Regions from separate parts of the Lysinibacillus sp. BS3 genome, predicted to be linked through region 2. Evidence: riboswitches for the same ligand, from Rfam matches in the RefSeq annotation. Region 2 holds a riboswitch; each other region holds the start of a gene.
What was found. Region 2 has a riboswitch for S-adenosylmethionine ahead of AAJG31_RS05500 (YezD family protein). Riboswitches for the same ligand answer to the same signal wherever they lie in the genome.
Positions count from the first base shown of each region.

Region 1: another riboswitch for S-adenosylmethionine. It lies ahead of AAJG31_RS11565 (O-acetylhomoserine aminocarboxypropyltransferase/cysteine synthase family protein); the one in region 2 lies ahead of AAJG31_RS05500 (YezD family protein).
Region 3: another riboswitch for S-adenosylmethionine. It lies ahead of AAJG31_RS11170 (MetQ/NlpA family ABC transporter substrate-binding protein); the one in region 2 lies ahead of AAJG31_RS05500 (YezD family protein).
Region 4: another riboswitch for S-adenosylmethionine. It lies ahead of metK (methionine adenosyltransferase); the one in region 2 lies ahead of AAJG31_RS05500 (YezD family protein).

Region 1 is NZ_CP154860.1:2,340,035-2,343,991, forward strand. Features, by position in the region: gene AAJG31_RS11560 (hypothetical protein) at 1-374, opposite strand, end outside; gene AAJG31_RS11565 (O-acetylhomoserine aminocarboxypropyltransferase/cysteine synthase family protein) at 705-2,006, opposite strand; SAM riboswitch class I at 2,123-2,236, opposite strand; gene AAJG31_RS11570 (glycerol-3-phosphate acyltransferase) at 2,392-3,024, shown strand; gene AAJG31_RS11575 (DASS family sodium-coupled anion symporter) at 3,220-3,957, shown strand, end outside.
Region 2 is NZ_CP154860.1:1,036,571-1,040,527, reverse strand. Features, by position in the region: gene AAJG31_RS05515 (phosphopantothenoylcysteine decarboxylase) at 1-354, shown strand, start outside; gene AAJG31_RS05510 (TetR/AcrR family transcriptional regulator) at 458-1,060, shown strand; gene AAJG31_RS05505 (heparan-alpha-glucosaminide N-acetyltransferase domain-containing protein) at 1,044-2,138, shown strand; SAM riboswitch class I at 2,309-2,404, shown strand; gene AAJG31_RS05500 (YezD family protein) at 2,475-2,630, shown strand; gene AAJG31_RS05495 (flavin reductase family protein) at 2,721-3,206, opposite strand; gene AAJG31_RS05490 (VOC family protein) at 3,356-3,957, shown strand, end outside.
Region 3 is NZ_CP154860.1:2,238,594-2,242,550, reverse strand. Features, by position in the region: gene AAJG31_RS11180 (methionine ABC transporter permease) at 1-337, opposite strand, end outside; gene AAJG31_RS11175 (ATP-binding cassette domain-containing protein) at 330-1,355, opposite strand; gene AAJG31_RS11170 (MetQ/NlpA family ABC transporter substrate-binding protein) at 1,463-2,293, opposite strand; SAM riboswitch class I at 2,382-2,486, opposite strand; gene AAJG31_RS11165 (DNA-binding protein) at 2,609-3,112, shown strand; gene AAJG31_RS11160 (pyridoxal phosphate-dependent aminotransferase) at 3,155-3,957, opposite strand, start outside.
Region 4 is NZ_CP154860.1:3,853,486-3,857,442, reverse strand. Features, by position in the region: gene AAJG31_RS19200 (alpha/beta hydrolase) at 1-113, opposite strand, end outside; gene AAJG31_RS19195 (gamma carbonic anhydrase family protein) at 247-759, shown strand; gene metK (methionine adenosyltransferase) at 939-2,135, opposite strand; SAM riboswitch class I at 2,394-2,512, opposite strand; gene pckA (phosphoenolpyruvate carboxykinase (ATP)) at 2,902-3,957, shown strand, end outside.

The sequences.
Region 1 (3,957 bases), 1.3 Mb from region 2:
TTTGAAAGCAATTGATAACGATATTGTGCTAAAGCTTGTTGAACAAGACTAATCTCTTCTTCTGTAAAATTTGGTATTGCATACGTACGTTCCACTAATTGAAATGTACCATACTTCAAGTAAAACTCTGTCGCAGGAAGTGAGATATGGCTCACACCGTACTGTTCATATGCCTCAAATACTTCCTTTACAGTAAAGTCCTTTTCAGTAAAAACATGTTCTTGAAATGCTGTATGACCAAATACTTCCTGCCATTTTCTTTCGACTGATGTAAGAAGGTGTTGAATGGATTTATTGTTGACAAATACATGCCCTTCATTTAGCTCATATATTAGATAGGATACAATGTTTTGCGCACTATAGATGTTACCCATTTTAAACACTCCTTTATCATCAGTTTTTGGGAAGAGTAGTCACTGGCTAGGCAACTACTCTTCTATATATTCAAAAGTGGGGGAGCACTTATGAAACATTTACCTTTTAAAAAAAATTTTCGTACTGTTAACTTATTTCCTAGTATATAACATGGATTTAACAAAGTCAATAATACATATAAAATTACTTGGTATTATTTTTTATAAGGTTCTGATAATTAACGGATGCAGTAATAGATTGATGTAGCAACGTTTAACGCATTACCAAATGAGGCTAATCGAATGAGAAAATACGTTAACGTCACAACATCTTACCATTTTCTTTAAACTTTAAGCTTCTACTGTTTGTTCAGTTGTTGTAGCCTGTGTAATGGCTTGATCTAAATCAGCAATAATATCCTCTACTGCCTCTAAACCGATGGATAAGCGAATGAGCGACTCGGTTACACCAGCTTGAACTAATTCGTCTGCTGATAGTTGCTGATGAGTAGTGGAAGCTGGATGAATAATTAATGACTTTGCATCACCTACATTTGCTACATGTGAAAATAATTTCACGCTATCAATAAGCTTTCGCCCAGCTTCTCGTCCACCCTTTATGCCAAATGTAAGCACTGAACCGAAGCCATTTCTTAAATATTTTTTTGCTAACTCATGTGTCGGAAAATCTTCTAGGCCATTATAATTTACATACTCCACAGATGGGTGGTTTTGTAAATACTCAGCCACTGCCAATGCATTTTCATTGTGTTTAGGGATACGCAGATGAAGCGTTTCTAACCCTTGCAATAAATTAAAAGCAGCATCAGCACTTAATGTTGGACCAAAATCACGTAATAATTGTACACGTAGCTTTGTAGCAAAGGCAGCAGAAGCTGTATCAATTCCATAACGTAGACCATGGTAAGAGGCATCTGGTTCAGTAAAACCAGGGAATCGACCGCTAGTCCAATCAAACTTACCAGCGTCTACAACAACGCCCCCTAAAGTTGTACCATGACCTCCTATCCATTTAGTTGCTGAATGAACTACAACATCTGCGCCGTATTCAATAGGTGTAGAACCGTAAGGAGAAGCGAACGTGCTGTCAATAATTAATGGTAGACCATTATCATGTGCAATTTTAGCTACTGCTTCAATATCTAAAACCTTTAAACTTGGATTACCATAAACCTCTGCAAAGACAGCTTTTGTTTTATCAGTAATCGCTGCTTTGAAATTCTCTGGGTTTGTTTCATCTACAAAAATTGTTTTAATACCATAGTTTGGTAATGTGTTAGCAAATAAATTATACGTACCACCATATAAAGAACTAGCTGCTACTATCTCATCACCAGCTCCCGCTAGATTTAAAATGGAAAATGCGATAGCTGCTGCACCAGATGAAAGTGCTACTGCTGCTGTTCCACCTTCCAATAAAGCCACACGTTTTTCAAACACATCAACTGTTGGATTGGTAATTCGTGTGTAAATGTTCCCTGCTTCCTCTAAGGCAAAAAGACGTTGCGCATGAGCAGTGTCTTTAAATACGAAAGCAGTTGAGCGATAGACTGGAACTGTGCGAGAACCCGTCACTGGGTCTGGCTCTTGACCACCATGCAACAGCAATGTTTCTGGTTTAAAATTTGTCATTGTGTACCTCCAAATGGTTATTTTTTTACGATGGTACCGGAGATGAGGAGGATTTTTCTGTAGAAAACAAAAACCCTCTTCAGCTAAGAAGAGGGTTGCGGTTGCAAGTTTTCCTCCCCTTATCTGCCAGATCCAAGTAAGAATCTGTAGGAATTAGCACCTTAGTAAGCTCATTGCTTACTGGTTGCCGGGCATCATAGGGCCTATCCCTCCGCCGCTCTTGATAAGAGTATGAGATTCAATTTCCATCGTTGTTACACAGTATAAACATAGAGTTTTTTTCTGTCAACAAGTAAATTTTATTTTTTCCGAAACTTCTGTCTGCTCTTATACGTAATATGAACGCATACACTATTTTAGAAAAAATTTTGAGAGGAGTATTTTTATGGTAAAGGCCGTGATCATTTTTCTTATGATTGGCTATTTAATAGGCTGTATTCACGGCTCTAAAGTGGCTCAATTTTTATCGGGGGTTGATTTAAAAAAGGCTGGCCACGGTAATGCTGGTGCCTCTAATGCTACTCTTTCCCTTGGCTGGAAGTATGGCGTTTTAGTAGCCCTCATCGATATAGGCAAAGGCGTTGTCGCTATTATAGGTGCGCATTTTTATCTAGCGGACGCTATTCATTTAACAGAAGAACAAATTTGGCTGCTTACTTATATTATGGCTGCTGGGGTTATTTTAGGTCATAATTTCCCCTTCTACATGGGCTTCAACGGCGGGAAAGGAACGGCCTCCATCATTGGTATTTTACTTGCTGTTGATTGGAAGATTGGTTTATTTGCACTTATTTTATTTGTTATTTTATCCTTTGCAACAAATTATTTAATTGTAGGTGTTCTAGAATTTTATCTCGTGTTTTGTACAGCAACTTATTTATGGATTCCTGGCATTGGCCCAACCATTATAGCTCTTCTTCTTTTTGGCATAGCCATCATCCTGCACCTCGAAAATATTAAACGATTAGTCAATGGAACAGAGCCTAAAGTAACTTCTGCCTTTAAGAAAAAGAAATAATATTTAATGGATATTTTTGTATTTTTTGTGACCGTATTTTTTCTCTTTATCTACTCATATTGCTGTAAAAAACACCATTTTCACATAGATTTTTTTCTACAATAAAATAGACATATTCTTATCTCAATAAAACATTATACAGGCCGATGTTATGGATAATAATCGTCATTTTTATCGTAGAAAGGATGAGAAAATATGTCTTCACCAAAGCAAGCAGCTACAAAACTTAATTTAAAGCCACTATGGATTGGCTTGGCATTCGCGTTACTAATCATTATTACCTTCTTACCTAACAATGGTGATTTACCTATAGCTGGGCAACGAGCTTTAGCCATTTTAGCTTTTGCAGTCATCCTTTGGGTTACAGAGGCCGTTTCATATCCTGTGAGCTCGGCCATGATCATTGCACTAGTAACTGTTTTACTAGGACTCGCTCCGTCAATGGATAATCCAACTACAGAGCTAGGAACAGCTAGCGCATTAAAATTATCTTTAAGTGGCTTTAGTAATTCTGCCGTTGCTTTAGTAGCAGCAGCTCTTTTTCTAGCGGCAGCAATGCAAATTACTAATCTACATAAACGACTTGCACTTTGGATTCTTTCACTGGTAGGAACGAAAACAAAAGCTATCGTATTTGGCGCTATTTTAGTGTCTATCGTCCTCGCATTTTTTGTACCTTCTGCTACAGCACGAGCTGGCGCGGTAGTACCGATATTGCTTGGAATGGTGGCAGCATTTGGTTTACCACGTGATAGTCGGCTTGCTGCCTTATTAGTTATTACTTCGGTACAAGCCGTTTCCATTTGGAATATTGGTATTAAAACTGCAGCAGCTCAAAATATGGTGGCTTTAAACTTTATCCAAGAGCAATTTAATGTGGATATTTCATGGGGTGCTTGGCTACTTTATGCAGCCCCCTTCTCAATTATTATG
Region 2 (3,957 bases):
TATGATCAATCAGGTAATTTAATGGAGGAAACGGGGAAAATGCCTTCTGACGAACCACCTATTATTCATTTTAAAAAAGCACCAAAAGTATTAGGTCAAATTAAGGGATGGCAACCGAATGTAACGTTAGTAGGCTTTAAGCTCGAAGCAACGAATGATGAGGAATTCTTGTTAGCTCGTGCCAGACTGCGTATGGAAACAGCCAATGCACAATTTATGGTAGCAAATAGCTCTCAGTCTTTATATGGGGGGGATGAACCTCATTGGATTGTACCTGCTGATGGACAGCCTCTTAAAGTAATGGGCAAGCAAAAAACAGCAGAAGCTTTAATGATGTATTTACAAAATCAATAAATGTGAACTGTGTAGAGAAATATTTCTACACAGTTTTTTCTTGTCTAAAAGGTTAGCATCCTATAATATTTACTTAACGGTCGGTAAAAAAAGGAGGGTAATAATGGGAAATAAAGAACAAACTTTTCGCAAGATTATAGAAATTGCTTATGTGATGTTTGCGGAAAATGGATTTGAAAAAACAAGCTTAGCAATGATTGCTACAGAGGTCGGTATTTCAAAACCAGCCATTTACTATTATTTTCAATCAAAAGATCAATTAATCGCTTTCATATTTGATGAATTGTATAAAGAAATTCAACATGATGTTGCTGTGGATTATAAAGAGCTTTCTTCTGCTAATTTTAAGGAGGAATTACTTAAGCTAGGCTATAAATCTATTGAGGCACAGGACAAGGACCCTTATTTTAATAAAATATTTAATCAATATGTACTATTAGCGGCCCGCGATGAAAACTATAAAAGACAATTAGTAGAGCTAGAAACCAGTTTTTTAACGAGCTTTGTTGCTATCCTACGATATGGCGTACAGCTAGGCGTGCTAGAGGATACTCCACATATAGAAGCGAAGGCACAGATGCTAGCCCTCGTCTATGATAATATCGGTAATTTCATGTTAACAGGCAACCAATTGAACTATAGGGCTATTTGGAAGGAGGCAGTGAATAGCGTTATCCAAGGGGGCAAAAATGACAAAAAGAAATGATGATCGGCGCATTGAAGGTCTTGATTTTGCAAGAGCTCTCGCCATGCTTGGCATGTTCATTGTCAATTTTGGCGTCATAACAGATTCTACAACGAATGGTTCAACATGGTTAATTGCCTTCCAACATCTTTTCGAGGGACGTGCTTCGGCCGTATTTGTCATGCTAGCAGGAATAGGGACAGCCTTAATGACTCGTCAGGCTAGAGAGAGTAAGGACCCAATCCTTCTTCGTCAAAATCGACTTACTTTGTGGAAGAGGGCGCTTTTGTTATTTACGATAGGGATAATATTATATGCAATCGGCTGGACAGGAGATATCTTACATTATTATGGCGTGTATATGTTTGTTGCTGCTTGGTTGATTGCCCAATCCAAGAAAATGATGATCTTCATAATTGGTGCCATCCTTATCCTTTCACAATGGCTTCAAATTCAATTTAGTTACCTTGCTGGTTGGCATCCAACATATGTGCTACTAGAGTATCTTGATTTTTGGACACCAGCAGGATTTATAAGAAATTTGATGTTTAATGGCTATCATCCACTATTCCCCTGGATTTGCTTCTTTCTGATAGGTATGGTAGTGGGCACATTAGATTTAACAAATCATACATTAAGAAAAAACTTACTGGTGATAGGTTTATTGTTAGTCATCATGACTGAGACTTGTTCAACGTTATTCATTAAGATGACAACCATTCATTTATTAGATGTAGAGAGTGCATTGTATTTATTTGATACAGGACCGATTCCACCGAATATGATGTATGTCCTATCTAATTCGGCTTCGGCTATTGTTATCATTGTTGGCTCCATCTATCTTGTAGAGACATGTAAAAATAAGGTTATTCAATCTTTCATATTAACAGGACAAATGTCTTTAACGCATTATGTTGGCCATGTTGTTATAGGCATTGGAATACTAATTATTTGCCAAAAGCTGGAGAACCAAACACTTGCTTTTTCCATGCTGTATGCCTGCTGTTATTTTTTAGGATGTGTCGTTGTTTCTGTATGGTGGAGGACTAAACATCATCGAGGCCCACTTGAATTCATGATGAGGAAATGGAGCTTGTAATAAATTAATGGATTGCCATCTATTTCTCACTGACTAGGCATAAAATACTTTAGGTTTAGGGAGTCTTTTAATCTAAACGACATATTGCATAGTATTCAACTAGGTTTTCTAATATTTTGTATTGACATTCCTATAGCAGAATTATAGAATTATTTTCAAGAAACGCAGTACTCTTATCAAGAGAGGTGGAGGGACTTGGCCCAATGAAGCCTCGGCAACCGAACAACAGGTGCCAAATCCAACAGATGGTGTCTGAGAGATAGGAGGGGCTATCAATCAGTTTGATGCGTTGGCCTCTTTATGAACAATAAGGATAAAAAAGAAGGGGTGTATCGTATGGCTCAGTCAGTAAAAGTAGATGATAAGAAACTAGAGGCAATTGCGAAGGCGATTCAAAATCTTGAATTTGGTGAAGTGCATATTACGATTCAAGATGGTGTGATTGTGCAAATTAATAGGCTTGAAAAGCAGAGATTTCCGCAGAAAAAATAACAATGATTTCAGTAGAACTTATGTCAAACGGCCACCTATAAGCATGAAGGATTTCCTGTGCTTACAAGTGGCCCTTTTTTTGTGTAAAGACTAGCTATAAAAGCTTTTTGGTATGGGACCGATATGACGGCGATGATAAAGCAAAGGCTCTTTTTGAGCATTTGTAATGTCTACGACCTGCCCAATAAAAATGGTATGGTCGCCAGCATCGATTTGCTGAAATGTTTTACATTGTAAATTAGCTGCTGTATCATGTAAAATCGGTAGTCCTAAAGAGGAAGTTGACCATTTTGCTTGTGCAAAGCGATCAGGGATTTTACTGGCAAATAGTGTACATAAATGCTCTTGATCACTCGCTAAAATATTGACCGCAAAATTTGGCGCAGTCGTGAAATAAGGATGGAGCTGAGATTTTTTATCGAGTGACCACAAAATAAGGAGCGGGTCGATTGAAACAGATGCAAAGGAATTGACGGTTAAGCCAATCGGTTTTGTGTCATGACATGTCGTGACAACTGTTACGCCTGTAGGATAATTACCTAATGCCAATTTAAAAGCAGCTACTAAATCTGTCATTCAAATCACCTCTTTATGAAATTAGTGAACGGAGTTTGTAGGTAAACGAAACTTTTTTTCATATCCTACTAGTAACTCCTTTTCTTGAGTAAATTTTAAACTAATCAAACATACAGGTAAAGGTAATGGGGAAAGAAAGGGGAATGGCCATGACTTTATATTTTGATCATTTGGTTCATCAAGTGGAATCACCAGAAAATATAAAGGTTTTCTTCAATAAACGAAATGTCCATACAGTGAATGGTGGGCAGCACACGATGTGGGGGACTTATAATACGTTAAGCTACTTTGGCTTAAGCTATATTGAACAAATTGCTATCTATGATCGTGATTTATTTGAGCAAGCGGCACAATACCCATATTCCCTACATTATACGTTTAAACGTGATCAAGAGCGCCAGGGATTTTCTCGAATTGCTCTGCGCACAAAAAATATTGAGGAAGAGGGTCGACGCTTGCGAGCATTGGGCTATGAAGTATATGGACCAGATGCATGTAGCAGAACAAGACCAGATGGCACTGTGGTAGAATGGAAGCTACTGCATTTTGGTAAGCCAGATCTGCCAATTGATTTTCCATTTTTGATTGAATGGGCGGAGGAAGATGAAGAACGTTTGGTTCAATTAAAGGCAAGTGGTGCCATTGATGTCAAACAGGCTATAACGATGGAATCCGTCCAATTCTACGTCAAGGACATGCAGGCAACAGTTAAGCTGTGGCAAGAGGTGTTACAGCTACCAGTGCCTACGCA
Region 3 (3,957 bases), 1.2 Mb from region 2:
GTCGTGCAATATAAGGAGCTGTGTAAACAACTAGTGGAACGATTACACCTTTAACACCAATTGTTGTACCTACAATTAACTTGGTAAAAGGTAAGATGAAGAATAATAAAATGATAAATGGAACAGAGCGAACAATATTGATAAATAGATTAAAAAACTGATAGAAAAATTTATTTTCAAAGGATTGTCCTGGTCGTGTTAAAACGATTAATAGCCCTAATGGAATGCCAATCAGAATGGAGAAAAATAATGAAATTCCGACCATTTGAAATGTTTCGATAATTGCTTTGCCAATAACATCTGACCAATCTGTAAAGAAGCTTTGGATACTACTCATTGAATGCACCTCCTAATTCTTCCACTGCCACGCCATTTTCTGAAAAATATGTTAACGCCTTTTGGACAATCTGCATTTCGCCATGTAAATGCACCACAATATTGCCGACAATACCGTTTTTTAATTCAATGATATTAGCTGTTAAAATATTTGGTTGCACATCATATACCTTAGTGACTTCTGCTAATAATGGCTTACCAGTACTTTCACCAAGGAATGTTAAACGGATTACACTTCCTGAAACATTTAATTGCTCAATAAGAGAGGGGGATAAATTACGTTGTGAAATTGTATTTAAAAACTTTCGCGTTGTAGGGTGCTTCGGTTTCGCAAAAAGTTCAATCGCTGTGCCAAATTCCACAACTTTCCCTGATTCTAGAACAGAAACCTCATCGCAAATTTTTTGAATTACATTCATTTCATGTGTGATGAGCAGAATCGTAATGCCTAATTCACGATTAATTTTTAACAACAATTCAAGAATGGCTTCCGTTGTCTCAGGATCAAGTGCACTTGTTGCTTCGTCACTAAGTAAAATCTCTGGTTCCTGTGCTAAGGCACGTGCAATAGCCACACGCTGTTTTTGACCACCTGAAAGTTGATTTGGGTAACTATCTAGTTTATCTGTTAAACCGACAATTTCAGCATACTTAGCTACTCGGTTTTTTACTTCCGCCTCTTTATAGCCTAGTAGCTTTAAGGGAACTGCAATATTATTGTAAACTGTTGCTGTTTTTAAGAGATTAAAGTGCTGGAAGATCATCCCGATTTTTTGGCGTGTTTGACGTAATTCGTGAAGAGAAAGGGTCGTAATGTCTACATTGTCTATCACTACTTTTCCTGCTGTAGGACGTTCTAGTAGATTAACGCAACGAATGAGTGTACTTTTACCAGCACCACTATAGCCGATTACACCATGAATTTGTCCCTTTTTTACGTGAAGGTTGATGCCATCCACAGCTTTTATGATGCCTTTTTTCGATTTAAATTCTTTTGAGATATTTTGTAATTGAATCATGCGATTGTTTGCTCCTTTCTCAACCTTCTAAAAAGCAAGAATCTGCTCGTCTTCCCATTGGGGAATTTCAGCAGATTCTTTGGCTTTATAGAAGCTTTCTGAACATATTACCAGCTAGGGATTACAGAACCTTTGAATTCCTCTTCGATGAATTGACGCACTTCGTCAGATTGGTAAGCCTCAACGAACTTTTTAATTGTTGGATCATTTTCATTTTCAGCACGTACAACAATATAGTTCACGTATGGAGAATCAGTAGATTCCAATAAAATAGAGTCATCTTTAGGGTTAATGCCAGCTTCTAGTGCAAAGTTTGTATTAATAGCTGCTACATCTACTTCACTAAGTTGTTTAGGAATTTGAGCTGCCTCTAATTCAATGAATTTTAAATTCTTTTTGTTTTCTTCTACATCACGGATCGAGGCTGTTAAGTCTGCACCCTCTTTTAACTTAATATAGCCAGCTTCCTGTAAAACAAAGAGGGCACGTGCTCCATTCGTTGGGTCATTTGGTAAGCCAAACGTTGCACCGTCAGGAATGTCATCAAAGGATTTATATTTTTCTGAGTAGATACCCATTGGATTTAAAATCGTCTTGCCCACTGGTACTAAATCTGTATCATGGTCTTTATTAAATGTATCTAGGAAAGGCTCGTGTTGATAGCTGTTCGCATCAAGATCACCTTCAGCTAAGGATGTATTAGGTAAAACATAGTCAGAAAATGATTTTAGTTCTACTTCTAGCCCATTTTCTTTTGCTACTTTAGCGGCTACTTCTGCAATTTGTTCGTGTGGACCAGAAGTGACGCCTACAACGATTTTCTTTTCATCAATTCCTTCAGCTTGGCTTTTACTATCTTCTTTAGAGCCACAGCCTGCTAAAGCTGCTACTAATGTTAAACTTGCTAAACCTACTAAAAATTTATTTTTCTTTTTCATGAAAATACCTCCAAGATTGTTTTTATCGGTTTTTTGAAAATAAAAAAACTCTCTTACAAATTAAGAGAGGCTCATGAAAAGATGTCCTCTCTTATCTATCAAACGAAGATCGTTTGCAGGATTTAGCACCTTCCTATAAAAAGGAGGTTGCCGAGCTTCATAGGGCCAGTCCCTCAGCTACTCTTGATAAGAGATTTATAATATTTTTTTGTAATTCCGATAGAACTAATATAATTTATAGGGTATAGTAAGTCAATAAATAATTTTTAAATTTTTTATATAATTATAATATTTCGACGCAAAAGAGGGATAACAATGTCTGTAAGAGTTAATTATGGTATAGGTTCATTTGGTAAGGTTATTAGTGCTCGTTTTCTAACGGGAACAGATATCATTGAAGGGATTGAAGCGCTTTGCAAAGAGAATAGCATAGAGTCAGCAACAATTGTAAGCTGTATTGGCAGCTTTCAAAAAAGCAGCTTTGTTTATTTAGTGCCAGATGCAACAGCTCAAATTCAAGTTCGTTTTAGTGATGTGATTGAAAAAGAGGGACCATTAGAATTTATTCAAGGTTCAGGTGTGGTGTGTAAGCGAGATGGTGGATATGAGACACATTTCCATGGTTCTATGAGCGATCAATGGGGTGTTGTATCAGGTGGGCATTTAATAAAAGGGGGCAACCCTGTTATTACTGCTGACATCGTGTTGGCAGAGGTACAAGGGATTCAACATATTCGAAAATGGGATGATGAAACAGGTCATGTTCAATTTTATCCATTAGAAAATGGTTTAGGGCAACCAAGGAAAATTGAAAAATAGTAATAATCCTGTAGCTAGGGATAGCTACAGGATACGGCGTCATTATCTTTTAAACAATTGTAATTGCTCGATTCTATGGATTGCTTCACGTAAGCGCTCCTCACTAACCAGCAATCCTACGCGTACATAGCCTTCACCATATTGACCGAAGCCATTACCTGCTGCTACAGCGATATCAGCTTTTTCGAGCAAAAGATCAGCAAACTGTTCACTTGTATAGCCTAGTGGTACAGGGAGCCATGCGAAGAAGGAGCCACTTGGAGCCGTAACATGCCAGCCAATTCTTCGAGCTTCTTCAATGAGTACATTGCGGCGACGCTCATAAGTAGCTCGTAGTTCATCCGCACATTGCTGGGAAGCCGTCAGTGCTACTGCTGCGGCTTGTTGAATGGCAGGGAATTGACTACAAAACAGATGATCCTGAATTAGATTAATAGCAGCAATAATCTCGGCATTCCCTACAGCGAAGCCTATACGCCAGCCAGCCATATTATAGGTTTTCGATAATGTATACATTTCAACTCCTACTTCTTTTGCACCCTTTGCTTGAAGGAAGCTAACTGGTTTATTACCGTCAAATCCTATTGCCCCATAAGCAAAATCATGTGATACGATAATATTGTGCTCCTTCGCAAAGCGAACGGTCTCTTCAAAAAACGCAAGTGATGCTGTACCACCTGTAGGGTTGTTCGGGTAATTTAAGTAAAGAAGCTTTGCTTTTTCTTTCACTTCATCAGGTAATGCATGATAATCAGGTAAGAAATCATTTTCAGCAAAAAGGGGCATTACTTCAAAATTGACGTCTCCTAGTACAACACCTGATAGGTAATCTGGATAGCCAGGAT
Region 4 (3,957 bases), 1.9 Mb from region 2:
CCTTCTAATCTTAATTTCTCTATCAGCCATGCATACCAACGGTGATTTTCATAAGCACCATGAAAAATAGCAATCACAGCTTTTGCTTGTCCATCAGCTTCCCATTTCCACATTACATAGTCCTCCTAAAAAATAATTACACTTTGATTATATCGAAATAAATAGCACATTTTAATTTTATATTTCCATAAAGTTGCGTATTTGATACGATAATACTACATTATAGAAAGAAAAGAGGCGATTTTCATGATTTATCCATTTAAAGATAAAACGCCAAAGATCGATCCGTCTGTTTTCATTGCTGACTACGCAACTGTTACGGGCGACGTAACAATTGGCGCCGAAACAACCATTTGGTTTAATACGGTTATTCGTGGTGATGTTTCCCCAACGATTATTGGTAAACGTGTCAGTATCCAAGATCTTTGCTGTTTACACCAAAGCCCAAAATATCCGCTCATTATTGAAGATGAGGTAACAGTTGGACACCAAGTCACTTTACATAGTTGTACAATTCGCAAAAATGCCTTAATCGGTATGGGATCCATTATTTTAGACGGAGCTGAGATTGGAGAAGGTGCATTTATTGGAGCTGGAAGCCTAGTACCTCCTGGTAAAGTCATTCCTCCAAATAGTTTAGCATTAGGTCGTCCAGCAAAAGTTGTCCGAGAATTAAATGCTGAAGATAAAGAGGATATGGAACGCATCGTACGAGAATACGCAGAAAAAGGTCAATATTATAAATCACTTCAGAAATAAATAACCTACACAAAAAATCAATACTAACGAAAAAATCCCTCGCGTTTTCGTGTACCGAATATGTTCACGAATCCTAGCGAGGTATTTTTGTAAAAAAAACAAAAGGAGCAATGTTGCCCCTTTGCTTATTAATACATCAGAATAATTTTCTAATGACTTCATTACTTTAGTTCAATAGTTTATAAACGTGCTTTTTCTCGTAGCGCGTCTGCTTTATCAATTTGCTCCCATGGTACATTTAAATCTGTACGACCAAAATGTCCATACGCAGCAGTTTGTTTATAAATTGGACGACGAAGATCAAGCATTTTAATGATACCTGCTGGGCGTAAATCGAATAGCTCGCGTACCCATTCAACGATCTCGCTTTCTTTCACTCTACCTGTGCCAAATGTATCGACAGCAATGGAAACAGGCTGAGCAACGCCAATCGCATAGGCAAGTTGCACTTCAGCACGCTCTGCTAAGCCAGCTGCTACGATGTTTTTCGCTACATAACGTGCTGCATATGCCGCCGAACGGTCTACCTTGGTTGCATCCTTACCTGAGAAGGCACCACCACCGTGACGTGCATAACCACCGTATGTATCAACAATGATTTTACGTCCTGTTAATCCAGCATCACCTTTTGGCCCACCAATTACAAAACGGCCAGTTGGATTGATGAAGTATTTCGTATTAGCATCTAATAATTCACTCGGTACAACTGGTGCAATAACAAATTCTTTTAAATCTGCTTGAATTTGTTCAAGTGTTGCTTCTTCATCATGCTGTGTTGAAATAACAATTGTATCCACGCGAACCGGTACATTATTGTCATCATATTCAATCGTTACTTGCGTTTTACCATCAGGACGTAAATAGGCAAGTTCACCTGATTTACGTACTTCTGTTAAACGGCGTGCTAATTTGTGTGCCAAGCTAATTGGTAATGGCATTAGCTCTGGTGTTTCATTACATGCATAGCCAAACATTAAGCCTTGGTCACCAGCACCAATTGCTTCTATATCAGCATCTGTCATAGAGCCTTCACGTGCCTCTAATGCCTGATCAACACCTTGAGCAATATCAGGTGATTGTTCGCCAATTGCCACAAGCACCGCTAAGTTCTCAGCATCAAAGCCATATTTACCTCGTGTATAGCCAATTTCAGCTACAGTGTCACGAACAATACCTTTAATATCCACATAAGTAGAAGTAGTAATTTCTCCTGCTACTAATACTAATCCTGTTGTTACAGTTGTTTCACACGCTACACGTGCATTTGGATCTTCTGCTAAAATAGCATCTAAAATGGCATCCGAGATTTGGTCACAAATCTTATCTGGATGTCCTTCTGTTACACTCTCTGATGTAAACAGTCGACGGTTTGTCATTTGGTTTTCCTCCTAAATACTCTTACAATAAGTAGTTGTGTATGAATACGGTACTCATTACCCATGTCAAGTCCGCTCCTAAGGATTGAACTCTCAAGCCGTTACTGCTGCTTTTAACACGAGGATTTCGAAAGATCCGTCATTATAATAAGGAAAGAACTACATATACTTACCTTTACATTGATTTTTAACAATAAAAAAATCCTTTTCTCACGTTACTTTACATGAGGAAAGGAATAATGACTGCGTAACCTTTCACTCTTATCGTTCAAGGGATGTTCCCTTGCATCAGGTTGGCACCAACGCATGTCGTGAAATAGTTCATGCAGGTTGCCGGGTTTCACAGGGCCTGACCCTCCACCAGCTCGGGATAAGAGTATCCGTTCAATCTCATGTTACTGAAAAGGTCGAACGTTGTCAAATATTTTCTTATGTATTACTGTATAGAAAGGAAAGAACTTATTACACAAAAACTTTTCATACTTGGATGATGATGTAAATAGAAGCAAATTAATCCCTACAACATACCTAGCTACTTGTGGTAACATATGTGTGGCTCAATTTTCGTGCCTAATTACAGTAGGATTGATGGTATTCTACTCGAAAAACATTATTTTTTGTCAGTTTATTGAAAAGTGGTAAAAACTCTAAAATAATTTCTTAATTAGTATAGATTATTTAAGCAATTGTGTTATACTATTTTTGAAATTAAGAAAAAATCCCTCTAAATCAAGGGAATACTATAAAAAAGGATGGTATTTAATCGATGAATTCAGTAGAAATTGCAAACGAACTGAAGGAATTATTAAACGGCGGTAACATTAATGTTCAACTTTCAGTACCACAATTAGCAGAAAAAGCTACATCTCGTGGTGAAGCAATGTTAACAGTAGATGGCGCAGTTCGTGCAGAAACTGGCAAATACACTGGTCGTTCACCTAAAGATAAATATACGGTAGAAGAAGAAAGCACAAAAGATCAAATTGACTGGGGTAAAGTCAACCAACCGATTTCTTCTGAAGTGTTCGATAACCTATATGTAAAAGTAATAAAATATTTAAAAGAACGTGACGAGTTATTCGTATTCAAAGGCTTTGCAGGTGCTGACAAAGACTCACAATTAAGCATTCAAGTTATCAATGAATACGCATGGCACAATCTTTTTGCTCATCAATTATTTATCCGTCCAACAGCAGATGAATTAGCTTCTCATGTTGCCGACTTCACTGTCATCTCAGCTCCTAACTTTAAAGCAGATCCTGCGGTTGATGGTACTGCTTCTGAAACATTCATCATCGTATCACTTGAAAAGAAAATTATTTTAATTGGTGGTACAGAATATGCTGGTGAAATGAAAAAATCTATCTTTGGTATCATGAACTACTTATTACCACAACAAGGTATTCTTTCAATGCACTGCTCAGCAAACGTTGGTGAAGCTGGCGATGTAGCGTTATTCTTCGGTCTATCTGGTACTGGTAAAACGACGTTATCAGCTGATCCTGATCGTAAGCTAATCGGTGACGATGAACACGGTTGGTCTGATAATGGTGTATTCAACATTGAGGGTGGCTGCTATGCAAAAACAATCAACCTTTCTGCTGAAAAAGAACCAGAAATCTACAATGCAATCCGCTTCGGCTCTGTATTAGAAAACGTAGCTGTTGATCCAGAAACTCGTATTTGTGACTATGATGATGGTTCACTAACAGAAAATACACGTGTAGCTTATCCAATCCAATACATCGAAAATATCGTTGATCCTTCTGTTGCAGGTCATCCAAAAACAATCATCTTCCTAACAGCTGATGCATTTGGCGTG